Azotobacter salinestris: one gene and its partner. The protein of the gene in region 2 binds, or shares a complex with, the protein of the main gene of each other region. Links are inferred from orthologs where the notes say so. Each region holds a gene or a part of one and is shown on either strand. Other genes may lie near its edges. The genes, in order: groL and metK.

What was found.
Region 1: the proteins of metK (region 2) and groL are in contact, whole or in part, in a cryo-EM structure (PDB 8P4O), measured with the Escherichia coli proteins. The link is inferred for Azotobacter salinestris from one-to-one orthologs.

The regions. Positions count from the first base shown.
Region 1 is NZ_CP045302.1:1,477,808-1,484,190, reverse strand. Bases 3,467-6,383 are described here. They hold groL (chaperonin GroEL), read left to right. Parts: upstream 3,467-4,063; coding sequence 4,064-5,704; downstream 5,705-6,383. Other genes in these bases: GCU53_RS06950 (pseudouridine synthase), read right to left, coding at 5,850-6,383; GCU53_RS06960 (co-chaperone GroES), read left to right, coding at 3,724-4,017. In the rest of the region: GCU53_RS06985 (AmpG family muropeptide MFS transporter), read right to left, coding at 1-716; GCU53_RS06980 (MGMT family protein), read right to left, coding at 706-1,119; GCU53_RS06975 (SDR family oxidoreductase), read right to left, coding at 1,160-1,918; GCU53_RS06970 (HugZ family pyridoxamine 5'-phosphate oxidase), read left to right, coding at 2,030-2,761; GCU53_RS06965 (FxsA family protein), read left to right, coding at 2,829-3,296.
Region 2 is NZ_CP045302.1:2,131,639-2,140,092, reverse strand. The notes cover bases 3,380-6,215. They hold metK (methionine adenosyltransferase), read right to left. Parts: upstream 5,475-6,215; coding sequence 4,284-5,474; downstream 3,380-4,283. Other genes in these bases: GCU53_RS10015 (ArsR/SmtB family transcription factor), read right to left, coding at 5,535-6,215; GCU53_RS10025 (beta-ketoacyl synthase), read right to left, coding at 3,380-3,972. Outside these bases: yrfG (GMP/IMP nucleotidase), read right to left, coding at 1-489; ADP compounds hydrolase NudE, read left to right, coding at 648-1,214; 3'(2'),5'-bisphosphate nucleotidase CysQ, read left to right, coding at 1,211-2,032; more of GCU53_RS10025, read right to left, coding at 2,074-3,379; more of GCU53_RS10015, read right to left, coding at 6,216-6,545; tkt (transketolase), read left to right, coding at 6,814-8,454. UniProt on the Escherichia coli protein: Catalyzes the formation of S-adenosylmethionine (AdoMet) from methionine and ATP.

The DNA of each region.
Region 1 (6,383 bases), 660 kb from region 2 along the record:
ATCAACACCAGGATCGACAGCATCTGGTGGTTGAAACTGAAGCGCGCCGCCTCCTGCTGGGTCTGCACGGGGACTGCAGGTTCGCGCATCAGCAGGGTGGTGATCAGGCCGGGCAGCATCAGCAGGGCGAACACCAGGTAGGTGGAGCCCCAGGCGGAGGCCTTGTAGAACCCGCTGGTGGAGCCGAACCAGTCGGCGAAGTACAGGGCTCCGGCGGTGGCCAGCAGGGCGGATACCCGGTAGCCGGCCATGTAGCTGGCAGCCAGGGCGGCCTGGCGGGTGCCCTCGGCAATCTCCAGGCGATAGGCGTCCACTGCGATATCCTGGGTGGCCGAGGCGAAGGCGACCATTACCGCCAGGGCGATCAGCCAGGGCAGGGCGCGCTGTGGATCGCAAAGCGCCATGCCGGCCAGCCCCAGGGCGACCAGTATCTGCGACAGCAACAGCCAGGAGCGTCGCCGGCCGAGGCGGCCGAGCAGCGGCAGCCGCCACTGGTCGAGCAGGGGGGCCCAGATCCACTTGAAGGCATAGGCCAGGCCGATCAGGCTGGCATACCCGATGGTCTCGCGGGCGACCCCGGCTTCGCGCAGCCACACCGACAGGGTGGAGAACACCAACATGTAGGGCAGGCCAGCGGCAAAACCGAGCAGCAGCAGGGCCAAGGTGGCAGGGCTGGCATAGGCAGCGAGGGCGTCGCGCCAGGATTTATGGGACATGGGACTTCGTGGTGGCGGGCAAAGGGCGCACTCTAACCGCAGCATCATTCGGATGCCAGACGTGCCGGCGAATATCCACGCGATTGCCGTGTATGACCAGTCCTTCCGCGTGCAGGCGGGCGCGCTGCTCGTCGCCGGCGGGGGTGCCCGGGGCAAGGCTGAGCCGGCCGTCGGCGGCAACTACGCGGTGCCAGGGCAGGCGTGTATCTGCCGGCAACTGCGCCAGGACACGACCGACCCAGCGGGCTGCCCGGCCGAGTCCGGCCAGCTCGGCGAGGTATCCATAGCTGACCACCCGGCCGGGGGGCACCTGCGCCAGCGTCTGGTAAACAGCCTGTCGGCGTCTGGCGGCATGCTCCGCTGCGGGCTCGCGGAACTGAGCGTGGATGTCTGCAGAGTGCATCGGGAAATTGGCTCCAGGCTCTCGCCCGGAGCCGGTTAGCTTACAGTCGCAGGCCGCCATCCAGTTCGAGGACGCGCCCGGTGAAATAGTCGTTCTCGAAGATGAAGGCGGCAGCATGGGCGATTTCCGCGGGCTTGCCCATGCGCTTGAGTGGAATGCCGGCGGTCATCTTTTCCAACGCCTCGGGCCGCATGCTGGCAGTCATCTCGGTCTCGATGAATCCCGGGGCGATGGCCGCCACGCGGATGCCGTGGCGTGCCAGCTCCCTGGCCCAGACCACGGTATCAGCCGCCACCCCGGCCTTGGCCGCGGAGTAGTTGGCCTGGCCCATGTTGCCGGCGCGGGAAATGGAGGAAATGTTGATGATGGCGCCGTGGTTGCCCAGTTCGATCATCTTCGCCGCCACTTCCCGCGTGCAGAGGAATACCCCGGTCAGGTTGACATCGATCACCGCCTGCCACTGGGCCAGGCTCAGGGTGCTCAGCTCGCCGTCCTTGAGCTTGACAGTGAGGCCGTCGCGCAGGATGCCGGCATTGTTCACCAGGCCGTTGATCGCTCCGAAGTCCTTCGCCACCTGGGCGACCATCTGCATGACCTCTTCTTCCTTGACCACATTACACAGGTAGGCGCGCGCCTCGCCACCGGCCGCCCGGCAGGCCGTGACGGTGTCGTCGAGCTTTTCCGCGTTGAGATCGACCAGCGCGAGCCTTGCGCCCCTGGCTGCCAGATATTCGGCCATGGACCGCCCCAGCCCCTGACAACCTCCGGTGATGATGATGACCTTATCGTTCAGTTGCATCTGCTATCCCTCGCTGGGATGGATTCACTGTTGCCTCACCGGTGCCGTTACTCGCTATGCTGGGCACTTGTCCGTTGCGACGGATCTTCGACGAGGAGCCATAAGGTGAGCGTGAAGGTGAAGGACCTAAAGGATGCCCGACAATTATTACTCAAAGAGTACCGCGGAGCGCTAGCGACCCTGTCCCAGAGCCTCCCTGGCTTCCCTTTCGGATCGGCGGTGCCTTATTGCCTGGATGCGGCGGGCCGTCCGCTGCTGCTGATCAGCCGGATCGCCCAGCACACCCGCAACCTGCACGCCGACCGCAGGTGCTCGCTGCTGGTCGGCGAGCGTGGAGCGCTCGATGTGCAAGCCGCCGGGCGCCTGACGCTCATGGCCGAGGCCTGGCCGTTGCAGGACGAGGCCCTGATCGAGGAGGCCGCTGCACGCTATTACCGCTATTTTCCGGCTTCCCGGGACTATCATCGCGCCCACGACTTCGATTTCTGGGTACTGGAGCCGGTGCGCTGGCGCTTCATCGGCGGTTTCGGCTCGATTCACTGGCTGGAGGGCGTGGAACTGGCCAACCCCTTCGCCGGAGAGGTTGAAGCCGGTATGATCGGGCACATGAACCACGACCATGTCGAGGCCATCGCCCATTATGTCGAACTGGCCGGTCTGCCGGCCGACGAGCCGGCGGAAATGGTCGGTATCGACAGCGAAGGCTTTCATCTGCGCATCGGTCAGGCACTGTACTGGCTGTCCTTTCCAGCATCCTGTAACACTCCCGCCATGGTGCGCCAGGCCCTGGTGCGACTGGCCCAAGCCAAGGTCTGGCCGACCATCGGGGAGGGGCAGGCTTGAATTGGCGGCAGAAAGGGCCCATTTAGTTAGGTAACCGGAAGAGTTCTTCCGCCCGGGAAAATCATTGATGCGTGCTTTTCTACTGCTGTTTCTGCTGTTCCCCCTGCTCGAGCTGGCCGTGATGATCAAGGTCGGCTCCGCGATTGGTGTCCTGCCGACGCTGCTGCTGATCGTCCTTGGCGTTCTGGTGGGGGGGATGGTCCTGCGCCTTGCCGGTGTGGCGACCGCCTGGCGTGCCCGCGAGCGGTTGGCGCGTGGTGAGTTGCCGGAGCAGGAAATGCTCGACGGGCTGCTGATCGCCATCGGTGGCGGTCTGCTGCTGCTGCCCGGCTTCATCAGCGACCTGCTGGCCGTACCTTGCCTGCTGCCCTTCACGCGGCATTTTCTGCTGAACCGGCTGCGTCGGCGTACCGAGGAGCAGGCCTTGCGCCGGCGCGCCTTCTTCGACGATCTGTCCGCCCGGTCCGGGCAATCCCGCCCGGAGGCCTCCCGTCCCAATGTCATCGAGGGCGAATACGAGCGACGTGACGATTGAGTCGTGCGCCCGCTCCTTGCTCCTCGTCACACCCCGGGATTCGCTCTGGTCGCTGCAAAGATGATCATCCTGCCGCTCGGCCACAAGCCGGCAAGCTTCCTGTCCTGCGCTCCCGCTTGTTCTCGCCGGCTGCTGAAATCCATCTGGCCGTAGCGTCGGCCCGGGGGAAGTGCCATGCGGTTTGACTGTTCGCGGCCGGCGTCACCATGGCCCGCAACCGGACCGGCGGTTGGAAAATTTTTTTATACCGCCCTTGAAATGCTTTTGAGTGCCCACATCTAGCGGACACCGCAAGGTTCCTGTCGGACGGCAGGCTATCTTCTGCGGTCCCGCACCGCGGGCCGCAACCGGCAGTGCCGGCTTTTACTAACGGGCCGATGAAGGCATCGGTTGCTGAAACAATAGAAAAAACTAGGAGAGATCGACAATGAAGCTTCGTCCTCTGCATGACCGCGTCGTAATTCGTCGTAGCGAAGAAGAAACCAAGACTGCTGGCGGCATCGTGCTGCCAGGCTCCGCTGCCGAAAAGCCGAACCGTGGCGAAGTCGTCGCTGTCGGCATTGGTCGCGTGCTGGACAACGGCGAAGTCCGTCCGCTGGCCGTGAAGGTCGGCGACAAGGTGGTGTTCGGCCCCTATTCCGGCAGCAACACCATCAAGGTCGATGGTGAAGATCTGCTGGTGATGGGCGAGAGCGAAATCCTTGCCGTCATCGAAGCCTGATTCCCGCGAGTCTCCATAGAAAATCCAAGATTGAGGAACGATCAAAATGGCTGCAAAAGAAGTCAAGTTCGGTGATTCCGCCCGCAAGAAAATGCTGGTAGGCGTGAACGTCCTGGCCGATGCCGTCAAGGCCACTCTCGGCCCGAAAGGCCGCAACGTGGTTCTGGACAAGAGCTTCGGCGCACCGACCATCACCAAGGATGGCGTATCCGTGGCCAAGGAAATCGAACTCAAAGACAAGTTCGAGAACATGGGCGCCCAACTGGTGAAGGACGTGGCCTCCAAGGCCAACGATGAAGCCGGTGATGGCACCACCACCGCTACCGTACTGGCCCAAGCCATCGTCAACGAAGGCCTGAAGGCCGTTGCCGCCGGCATGAACCCGATGGATCTGAAGCGCGGCATCGACAAGGCCACTCACGCCATCGTCGCCGAGCTGAAGTCGCTGGCCAAGCCGTGCGCCGACTCCAAGGCGATCGCCCAGGTAGGCACCATTTCCGCCAACTCCGACGAGTCCATCGGCAACATCATCGCCGAGGCCATGAACAAGGTCGGCAAGGAAGGCGTGATCACCGTCGAGGAGGGGTCGGGCCTGGAGAACGAGCTGTCCGTTGTCGAGGGCATGCAGTTTGATCGCGGCTACCTGTCGCCGTACTTCATCAATAAGCCCGACACCATGGTTGCCGAGTTGGACAACCCGCTGCTGCTGTTGGTCGACAAGAAGATCTCCAACATCCGCGAACTTCTGCCTGTGCTGGAATCCGTGGCCAAGTCCGGCCGTCCGCTGCTGATCGTCGCCGAAGACGTCGAAGGCGAAGCCCTGGCCACCCTGGTGGTCAACAACATGCGCGGCATCGTCAAGGTCGCCGCCGTGAAGGCTCCGGGCTTCGGCGATCGCCGCAAGGCCATGCTGCAGGACATCGCCATCCTGACCGGCGCCACCGTCATCTCCGAAGAGGTCGGTCTGAGCCTGGAAGGCGCTACCCTGGAGCACCTGGGCAATGCCAAGCGCGTCGTGCTGAACAAGGAAAACACCACCATCATTGACGGTGCCGGCGCCCAGGTCGACATCGAGGCTCGTGTGGCGCAGATCCGCAAGCAGATTGAGGAAACCTCCTCCGATTACGATCGCGAGAAGCTGCAGGAGCGTCTGGCCAAGCTGGCCGGTGGTGTTGCTGTGATCAAGGTCGGCGCTGCCACCGAGGTCGAGATGAAGGAGAAGAAGGCCCGCGTCGAAGATGCCCTGCACGCGACCCGTGCGGCAGTGGAAGAAGGCGTGGTTCCCGGCGGTGGTGTGGCTCTGGTGCGTGCCCTGCAGGCCATTGAGGGCCTGAAGGGCGACAACGAAGACCAGGATGTCGGCATCGCCCTGCTGCGTCGTGCCGTCGAGGCGCCGCTGCGCCAGATCGTCGCCAACGCCGGCGACGAGCCGAGCGTGGTGGTCGACAAGGTCAAGCAGGGCTCCGGCAACTTCGGCTTCAACGCCGCCAGCGGCGTGTACGGCGACATGATCGAGATGGGTATCCTCGATCCGGCCAAGGTTACCCGTTCCGCGCTGCAGGCTGCCTCCTCCATCGGTGGTCTGATGATCACCACCGAGGCCATGGTCGCCGACATCGTCGAGGACAAGCCGGCTCCGGCCATGCCGGACATGGGCGGCATGGGCGGCATGGGCGGCATGATGTAAGTCCTGCCCGTCCGATTCCCTGTCCTCGCGCAGGGACTGCTATCCACAGACGCCCCGACTTGTTCGGGGCGTTTGCTTTTGTCTGCGCCCTGGACGGGTTCCGTCTGCCTCCCTTGAGTCATCCCGGTTCTCTGGGCGTTTCCCCTCAAATCAACTGGACTTCCTCCTGCGTCAAGGCGCGGTAATGGCCGGGCGCCAGCTCCGGCTCCAGTTGCAGTGGCCCCATGCTTTCCCGGTGCAGGCGCAGCACGCGGTTGCGGAAGTGCCCGAACATTCGCTTGACCTGATGGTAGCGCCCCTCGAACAGCGTCAGCCGGGCACTGCGGCTACCGAGCAGCTCCAGGTGGGCGGGCTGGGTAACGAGACCCTCGAAGGCGAAATAGAGGCCGCGAGCGAATGTCTCGATGTATTCCTCGTCGATCGGCTCGACAGTCTCCACGTAATACACCTTGGCCAGTTTGTGTCTTGGGTGGGTGATACGGCGTGACCAGTGTCCGTCATTGGTGAGCAGCAGCAGGCCGGTGGTGCCGAGATCAAGACGCCCGGCCAGATGCAGATCCTGTCTGTCCGGCTCGTCCAACAGATCGAGCACGGTACGGTGCTGCTCATGACAGGTAGCGCTGACCACTCCTGCAGGCTTGTGCAGCATGAAGTAGCGCGCCGCCCTGCCAGGCTGCAG
Region 2 (8,454 bases):
GAAGCCGAAGTCCTGCTGCAGGGCGAACCAGAACTGCTGGTCCTCCTTGGGAAAGCCGTAGTCGTGGGAGCTGATCAGGCGGTCGAACCAGGGCGCCAGCTCGACCCGCTCCAGTTTCAGCGACAGCGAGTCGCGGTGCGCGTTGGTGATCAGCGCGACGCGCTTGCCCGCCTCACGCAGGGCCGTCAGGAAGCGGTCGGCGCCCGGGCGCAGGGCAATCAGGTGGGCGACCTCGCGCTTTAATTCGACGACCGACAGCTTCAGCTCGGCGCTCCAGAAATCCAGGCAGTACCAGGTCAGCCGGCCGGCATGTTCGCGGAACAGCGGCAGCAGTTCCGCTTCGGCCATCGTGCGGCTGATGCCGTGCTGCTCGGCATAGCGCTGCGGCAGGTGTTCCAGCCAGAAATGGTTGTCGAAATGCAGATCGAGCAGGGTGCCGTCCATGTCGAGCAGGACGGTATCGATTTCGCTCCAGGGTGGCGGGGACATGGCGGCTCTTGTCGGTGAAGGCTTCGGGAAGCGTGGCATGCGAAGGATCTGCGCGCCATCGGCCAAGGGCGAGCCGCGCTGCAAGCCGGGGTATGATAACCAGCCACAGGGCTCCAGAAGAATGCCAATCGAGCCTCCCACCCAGTCGAGGAATGACTATGCGCCAGAAACCCACCGTACTCGCTCGAGCGATCGTCGCGACCAGCCGCCTGTTTCGCGTCGAGGAGTTGCAGCTGCGCTTCACCAACGGCGTCGAGCGCACCTATGAGCGTCTGGTGGGCACCGGCAGCGGCTACGGCGCGGTGATGATCGTCGCGCTGATCGACGACCAGCACGCCCTGCTGGTGGAGGAGTACTGCGCCGGCACCGACGATTACCAGCTGTCCCTGCCCAAGGGGCTGATCGAGCCGGGCGAGGACGTGCTGGTGGCGGCCAACCGCGAGCTGAAGGAGGAGGCCGGCTACGGTGCCCATCAGCTGGAGTATCTCACCGAGCTGTCCCTGTCGCCCGGCTACATGACCCAGAAGATCCAGGTGGTGCTGGCCCGCGACCTTTATCCCAAGCGCCTGCCGGGCGACGAGCCGGAGCCGATGCGGGTCGAGCGGGTCAACCTGCGCGAGCTGTCCGGCCTGGTGCGGCACGCGCAGTTCAGCGAGGGTCGGGCCCTGGCCGCGCTCTATCTGGCGCGCGATCTGCTGGTCCAGCGCGGAGCCCTGGTCCTGTGAGCGCCGTTCCCTTCGCCCCGTTGATCGATCTGGTGCGCCAGGCCGGTGCCGCCATCCTGTCGTACTGGCGCATGGATATCGAAGTTCAGGAGAAGGACGACGCCTCGCCGGTGACCGCCGCCGACCTGGCCGCGCACCGTGCCCTCTGTGCCGGGCTGCAGGCGCTCGCGCCGACGATTCCGGTGCTCTCCGAGGAGGGGTGCGCGATCCCCCTGGCCGAGCGCGCCGGCTGGCGGCGCTGGTGGCTGGTCGATCCGCTGGACGGCACCAAGGAGTTCATCGCCGGCAGCGAGGAATTCACCGTCAATATCGCGCTGATCGAGGAAGGCCGGGTGCAGCTCGGCGTGGTCGGCGTGCCGGCGACCGGCTGCTGCTATTTCGGCGGTGCCGGGCTCGGCGCCTGGCGCAGCGAGGCGCCGGGCATGGAGCAGCCGATCGGCGTGCGCAATGCGCCGGGCGAGGCCTTCACCGTGGTCGCCAGCCGGCGGCACAGCAGCCCGGCCCAGGAGCGTCTGCTGCAGGGGCTCGGTACGCGCTTCGGCAACCTGCAGCTGACCAGTGTCGGCAGTTCGCTGAAGTTCTGCCTGCTTGCCGAGGGGCGTGCCGACTTCTATCCGCGCCTGGCGCCGACGTCGCAGTGGGACACCGCCGCCGCCCAGGGCGTACTCGAGGGCGCCGGCGGCGAGGTGCTGGATCTGCAGGGCCGGAGGCTGGACTATGCGGCGCGCGCCGACTATCTCAACCCGTCGTTCCTGGCCCTGCCGCGGGCGGCGGAGTGGCGCGGCGGGCTGCTCGAGCTGGCGCGGACGCTGGAGTGAGGGGGGAGGGCGGGGGCGCGGCCCCGCCGGGCGAGGCAGGCTCAGTCGAGCATGTCGCTGAAACGCTCGTCCTTCCTGAAGCGGATCGCCTGTCTGAAGCCGGGCACCTTGATCCCTTCCTCGCTCAGTTCGATGGCGTGATCGTCGATCATGTCCTGGCCGAAGTTGTAGAGGATGTCGAAGCGTCCCTTCAGGACCTGCTCGTCGTAGCGGCGGGCGGCCTCGCGGGTGGCTTCCCGGCGTGCGCAGTAGTCGGCGAAGGCGGCCTCGCCGTGGCGCTTGCGCAGCATCTTCTCGGTGACCCGCGGCGACAGCAGCACGCCGGTGGCGTTGTTGCCGCCGAAGCCCTTGGAGTTGATGAAGCAGACGTCCAGATCGTCGCGTGGCACGTCGCGGGTGGACAGGTGCAGGTGCTTGTCGTGGATGTCGTCGGCGAAGCGGTCGACGGTCTTGATGCCCGGCAGCAGGCCGTACTTGAAGGTGCCGAGGGCGGAGATCAGCTGGTCGCCGCTGGCGGTGGCCAGGGAATGGCCGACATAGGCCTTGACCGCGGCGACCGGCCAGTCGGCGATGCCGAAGGACTCGGCGACGCGGTCGAGCAGCTCGGACTCGGTGACGCGGTTGGCCGGCGTGCTGGAGCCGTGGGCATGGACGAAGCTGCGCTGGCGCACGCCGTCCTCGCCGACCAGCTGCATGGCGCTGGCCACCGCCTTGGCCACGGTCAGATAGTTGCCCGGGCCGGGGGCGGAGATGGACTTCTTGAAGCCGTCGGCGTTGATGAACACGTCCGATATCGAGCCGTGGATATCGGCACCCAGTTCCAGGGCCAGGGCATCGTCCATCAGCACCACGTACTGCGCCGCCTCGGCCAGCGTGAACCCGCAGTTGGCACCGAAGGGCCGGCTGGCGCGGCGGAAATCCACCTCGTCGCGGCCTTCGATGTGGCGCAGGCCTTCCTCGGTGGCGAGGGCGCCCATGGCCGCATAGCCCTCGACGATCTCGGGGGTGATCGGCGCCTCGGCGTTGCCGACGATGACCACCCGCGCCTGGCCGGTGGTGATGACGTCGATGCCCTTCTGCAGGTTGTAGAGGAAGGTGGCGCAGGCGCCGGTGATGCTGCCGGTGCTGCCGACGCTGCCCAGCACGTAGGCGTTGATGAAGTCGGTCGGCATGCTGTTGAAGCCCAGCGGCAGCTGCTTGGCGGAAACCCGGTGACCCTTCAGGCGCGACTGCAGCAGGCCGCCGTAGCCGTTCTCGTCGAGCTGGCTCATGATGCTGCCGGAGAACACCGCCACCTCGTCGGGTTGCACGTGGTCGAGGATGGTCTGCCAGTCGATGCCGGTGGAGCGCAGGGCGTCGGTGGCGGCCACCACCGACAGCTGCAGGCCGCGCGGGTGGAAGCGCGAATTGTAGAGCTCTCCCGGCTCGAAGCCGGTGGGCAACTGGCCGGCGGACTTCACCGGCAGTTCGCGGTAGCTGTCGACCTTGAATTCGCAACTGCCCTGAATGGTCACCCGTACCTGATGGTCTTCAAGGGGCTCGACGCTCCAGTTGGCCGGCAGCGGCTCCGGCAACTGCTTGGCGCTGGTGGTGAAGTGCAGCGGCTCACCTTCGCCGGACAGCGTCAGGCTCTTCTGCCAGTGGGCGGCGTCGACGTCGAAGTAGTGCCGCTCGATGCGCCTGATCAGGGTGGAGGCGAGGATCTGTTCGCCGTGGCGGCGCTCGATCTCCGCCGGGGTGAGGGGAGAGCCATCGCTGTCGCGGTATTCGCCGTCGACCACGCTCACCAGCTTCATCATCACGGCCAGGCCGGCAAGGGTTTCCTGGCGGGTCTGGGGGTCGAGGGACTCGATGACGGTGCGACGGAAACCGTGGTGGAAGGAGCTGCGACCGGCTGAGTTGTAACCACCAAAACCAACGATGACAGGTAAGCGAGACATAGCTCGAAAAACTCCTCACGCAAGAGAATTGCAGGCTCCGGAATTGGGGGCCGGTCACTGCCAGATTGCCGATCCGCGCTGCGGTCCGGGGTCCGGACCTGTCGGATCGGGCACGCCGAAGCGGAATTTGGGATGTCCATGTTGACGCGATCGTCAACGATCGAGTCACGATCACCGCAGGACGTTCGTCGCTTGGCGTGCGCGGCGGCCTGGGGAGGAAGCATCGACGGGCGATCTTAGCCGATTGTAGTCCTCGGCTGCAGAGGGGGAAGACGACGACCGCCGCCACTGTGACGACGGTCGTCGGGACCTCACAGGCCGGCAGCAGCGCGCAGCGCCTCGGCCTTGTCGGTGCGCTCCCAGGTGAAGGCGGTGAAGCTGTCGTTGCCGACGGTCATCTCGAGCGGCGTGCGGCCGAAGTGACCGTAGGCCGCGGTCGGCCGGTACATCGGGTGCAGCAGGTCGAGCATGCGGGTGATCGCGTAGGGGCGCAGGTCGAAATGCTCGCGGACCAGTTGGACGATCTTGTCGTCGCCGATCTTGCCGGTGCCGAAGGTGTTGATGGAAATGGAGGTCGGCTGGGCCACGCCGATGGCGTAGGACACCTGGATCTCGCAGCGCTCGGCCAGGCCGGCGGCGACGATGTTCTTGGCCACGTAGCGGCCGGCGTAGGCGGCCGAGCGGTCGACCTTGGACGGGTCCTTGCCGGAGAAGGCGCCGCCGCCGTGACGGGCCATGCCGCCGTAGGAGTCGACGATGATCTTGCGTCCGGTCAGGCCGCAGTCGCCCACCGGGCCGCCGATGACGAACTTGCCGGTCGGGTTGATGTGGAACTGGGTGTCCTTGTGCAGCAGCTCGGCCGGCAGGGTGTGCTTGATGATCAGCTCCATCACCGCTTCCTGCAGGTCGGCCTGGGTGATCTCCGGGTTGTGCTGGGTGGACAGCACCACCGCGTCGATGCCGACCACCTTGCCGTTCTCGTAGCGGCAGGTGACCTGGCTCTTGGCGTCCGGGCGCAGCCACGGCAGCAGGCCGGATTTGCGCGCCTCGGCCTGGCGCTCGACCAGGCGGTGGGAGAAGCAGATCGGCGCCGGCATCAGCACGTCGGTCTCGTTGCTGGCGTAGCCGAACATCAGGCCCTGGTCGCCCGCGCCCTGGTCTTCGGGCTTGGCGCGGTCGACGCCCTGGTTGATGTCCACCGACTGCTTGCCGATGATGTTGATGATGCCGCAGGTATGGCCGTCATAGCCGACGTCGGAACTGTCGTAGCCGATGTCGACGATGACCTTGCGCACCAGCTCTTCCAGGTCGATCCAGGCGCTGGTGGTGATCTCGCCGGCAACGATGGCGACCCCGGTCTTCACCATGGTCTCGCAGGCCACCCGGGCGTGCTTGTCTTCGGCAATGATGGCGTCCAGCACCGCATCGGAGATCTGGTCGGCGATCTTGTCCGGATGCCCTTCGGACACGGACTCGGAGGTGAAAAGGGAGTATTCGCTCATCTATCGGTTCCTGTTGTTTACCGGTGGCTGAGTCGGCCTCGCGGCCGTGTCATCCAATGTTCAAGGGGGGCACTGTCGTTCGAAGGCGCCCGGCGGTGTCCTGGCGAAGTGCCGTATCTGGATCTGGAAGCCGTTGCGCAGACCGATGTACAGGCTTTCGCCGGGTTCCAGGCCGGCCTCCGCGGCCCAGCGCGCCAACTCGTCCTGATCGAAGCCGAGCCAGAGGTCGCCGCAGGCCTCGCGGGCCCAGGCCTGGTCGTGGCGGCACAGCTCGGTCAGCAGCAGGCTGCCGCCCGCCCTGACCCGCCCGGCCAGCCGCTTCAGCGCCTCGGCCGGTGCGGCGAAGTGATGCAGCACCATGTTCAGCACCACGCAGTCGGCGCTGTCCTCTGCGTCCTGCAGCGCGTCGGCGAGCTTCAGTTCGACGTTCTCCAGTTGCTCCTGGGCGCAGCGCTGGCGCGCCACCTCGAGCATCGCCGGGCTGTTGTCCAGGGCCGTCACCTTCGCGAAGCGTCGCGCCAGCTCGGGCAGCAGGGCGCCGTCGCCGGGGCCGACTTCCAGCGCGCAGGCCGAGCCGGCGAAGCCCAGCGCATCGAGCAGGACCAGCAGGCTGTCGCGGTACTGCGGCAGGCCGGCGATCAGGTCCTGCTGCGCCTGGAACTTGTCCGCCATGCGGCTGAAGAAGTCGCGGCTGACCGCGGCGCGCTGGGCATGCACTTCGCCGATCCGCGCGCGGATGGCGTCCTCCAGCTCCAGGGCGTCGACCTCCGCCAGCAGCGCCGTGCGCAGCATGCCGCCGAAGCCGGCGGCGGCCGGCAGGGCGCGGCGGTAGAAGATCGCGTTGCCCTCGCGCCGCGTCGCCACCAGCCCGGCCTGGGCCAGCACCTTGAGGTGGTGGCTGATGCCCGACTGGCCGATGGCGAAGATCTGCGCCAGCTCCAGCACGCCGAAGGAATCGCTGGCCAGCACACGCAGCACCTTGAGGCGCAGCGCATCGCCGCCCGCCTTGCAGAGGGCGGCCAGTTCGTCGCAATCGTCGTCACGGCGCAGGGTGGGGACACGCAGGTTCATGGGGCCGGCAGTCTAGTCGGTCGATTTTCGCCCAGCAAGGCTGTATCAAAAAGTTTTGATATTGGCCTTGCCGCAGAGCGTGCGCGCCAGGGCGGCGAGCTCCGCTGCGCTTGGTCGGGAATGCCCGCAGGCAAGGGTGCAGCTCCGCTACAGGTTGCTAATCTGGCCGGTTGCGGCCACTTCGACCATCTGCGATTGCCGCTGCCCGTGCGGCTGGGCGAAAATAGCCGACTTTTTCGATTCAGTACCCCCCGCAGGAGATCCAGCGATGCCCAGCCGTCGTGAGCGTGCCAATGCCATTCGTGCCCTCAGCATGGATGCCGTGCAGAAAGCCAACAGCGGCCACCCCGGCGCCCCCATGGGCATGGCGGATATCGCCGAAGTGCTGTGGCGCGACTATCTCAGCCACAACCCGGGCAACCCGCAGTGGGCGGACCGCGACCGCTTCGTGCTGTCCAACGGCCATGGCTCGATGCTGATCTATTCGCTGCTGCACCTGACCGGCTACGACCTCTCCATCGACGACTTGAAGAACTTCCGCCAACTCGGCAGTCGCACCCCGGGCCACCCGGAGTACGGCTACACCGCCGGCGTCGAGACCACCACCGGCCCGCTCGGCCAGGGGCTGGCCAACGCCGTCGGCATGGCCGTGGCGGAAAAGGTGCTGGCCGCGCAGTTCAATCGGCCCGGCCACCGCATCGTCGATCACCACACCTACGTGTTCCTCGGCGACGGCTGCCTGATGGAGGGCATCTCCCACGAAGTCTGCTCGCTGGCCGGCACCCTGGGGCTGAACAAGCTGATCGCCTTCTACGACGACAACGGCATCTCCATCGACGGCGAGGTCGAGGGCTGGTTCACCGACGACACCCCGGCGCGCTTCGAGGCTTACGGCTGGCTGGTGATCCGCAATGTCGACGGCCATGACGCCGACGAGATCAAGACCGCCATCGAGACCGCGCGCAAGAGCGACCGGCCGACCCTGATCTGCTGCAAGACGGTGATCGGCTTCGGCTCGCCGAACAAGCAGGGCAAGGAGGAGTGCCACGGTGCCGCGCTGGGCGCCGAGGAAGTCGCCCTGACCCGTGCCGCGCTGGGCTGGAAGCACGCGCCCTTCGAGATCCCCGCCGAGATCTACGCCGCCTGGGACGCCCGGGCCGTCGGCGCCGCCCGCGAGGCCGAGTGGAACCAGCGCTTCGCCGCCTATCAGGCAGAGTTCCCCGAGCTGGCCGCGGAGTTCCTGCGTCGCAGCCGGGGCGAGCTGCCCGCCGATTTCGCCGCGAAGGCCGCCGAGTACATCGCCGAGGTCGCCGGCAAGGGAGAAAGCATCGCCAGCCGCAAGGCCAGTCAGAATGCGCTGAACGCCTTTGGCCCGCTGCTGCCGGAGTTCCTCGGCGGCTCGGCGGATCTGGCCGGCTCCAACCTGACCCTGTGGAAAGGCTGCAAGGGGGTGAAGGCGGACGATGCCGCCGGCAACTACCTGTATTACGGCGTGCGCGAGTTCGGCATGAGCGCCATCATGAACGGCATCGCCCTGCACGGTGGCTTCATTCCCTACGGCGCCACCTTCCTGGTGTTCATGGAGTACGCCTGCAACGCCGTGCGCATGGCCGCGCTGATGAAGCGGCGCGTGCTGTTCGTCTACACCCACGACTCCATCGGCCTCGGCGAGGACGGCCCGACCCACCAGCCGGTCGAGCAGTTGGCCAGCCTGCGCAGCACGCCGAACCTCGACACCTGGCGTCCGTGCGACGCGGTGGAGGCCGCGGTGGCCTGGAAATGCGCCATCGAGCGTCAGGACGGCCCGAGCGCCCTGGTGTTCAGCCGTCAGAGCCTGCCGCATCAGGCGCGCGAAGCCCAGCGGCTGGCCGATATCGCCCGCGGCGGCTACGTGCTCCGCGACTGCGCT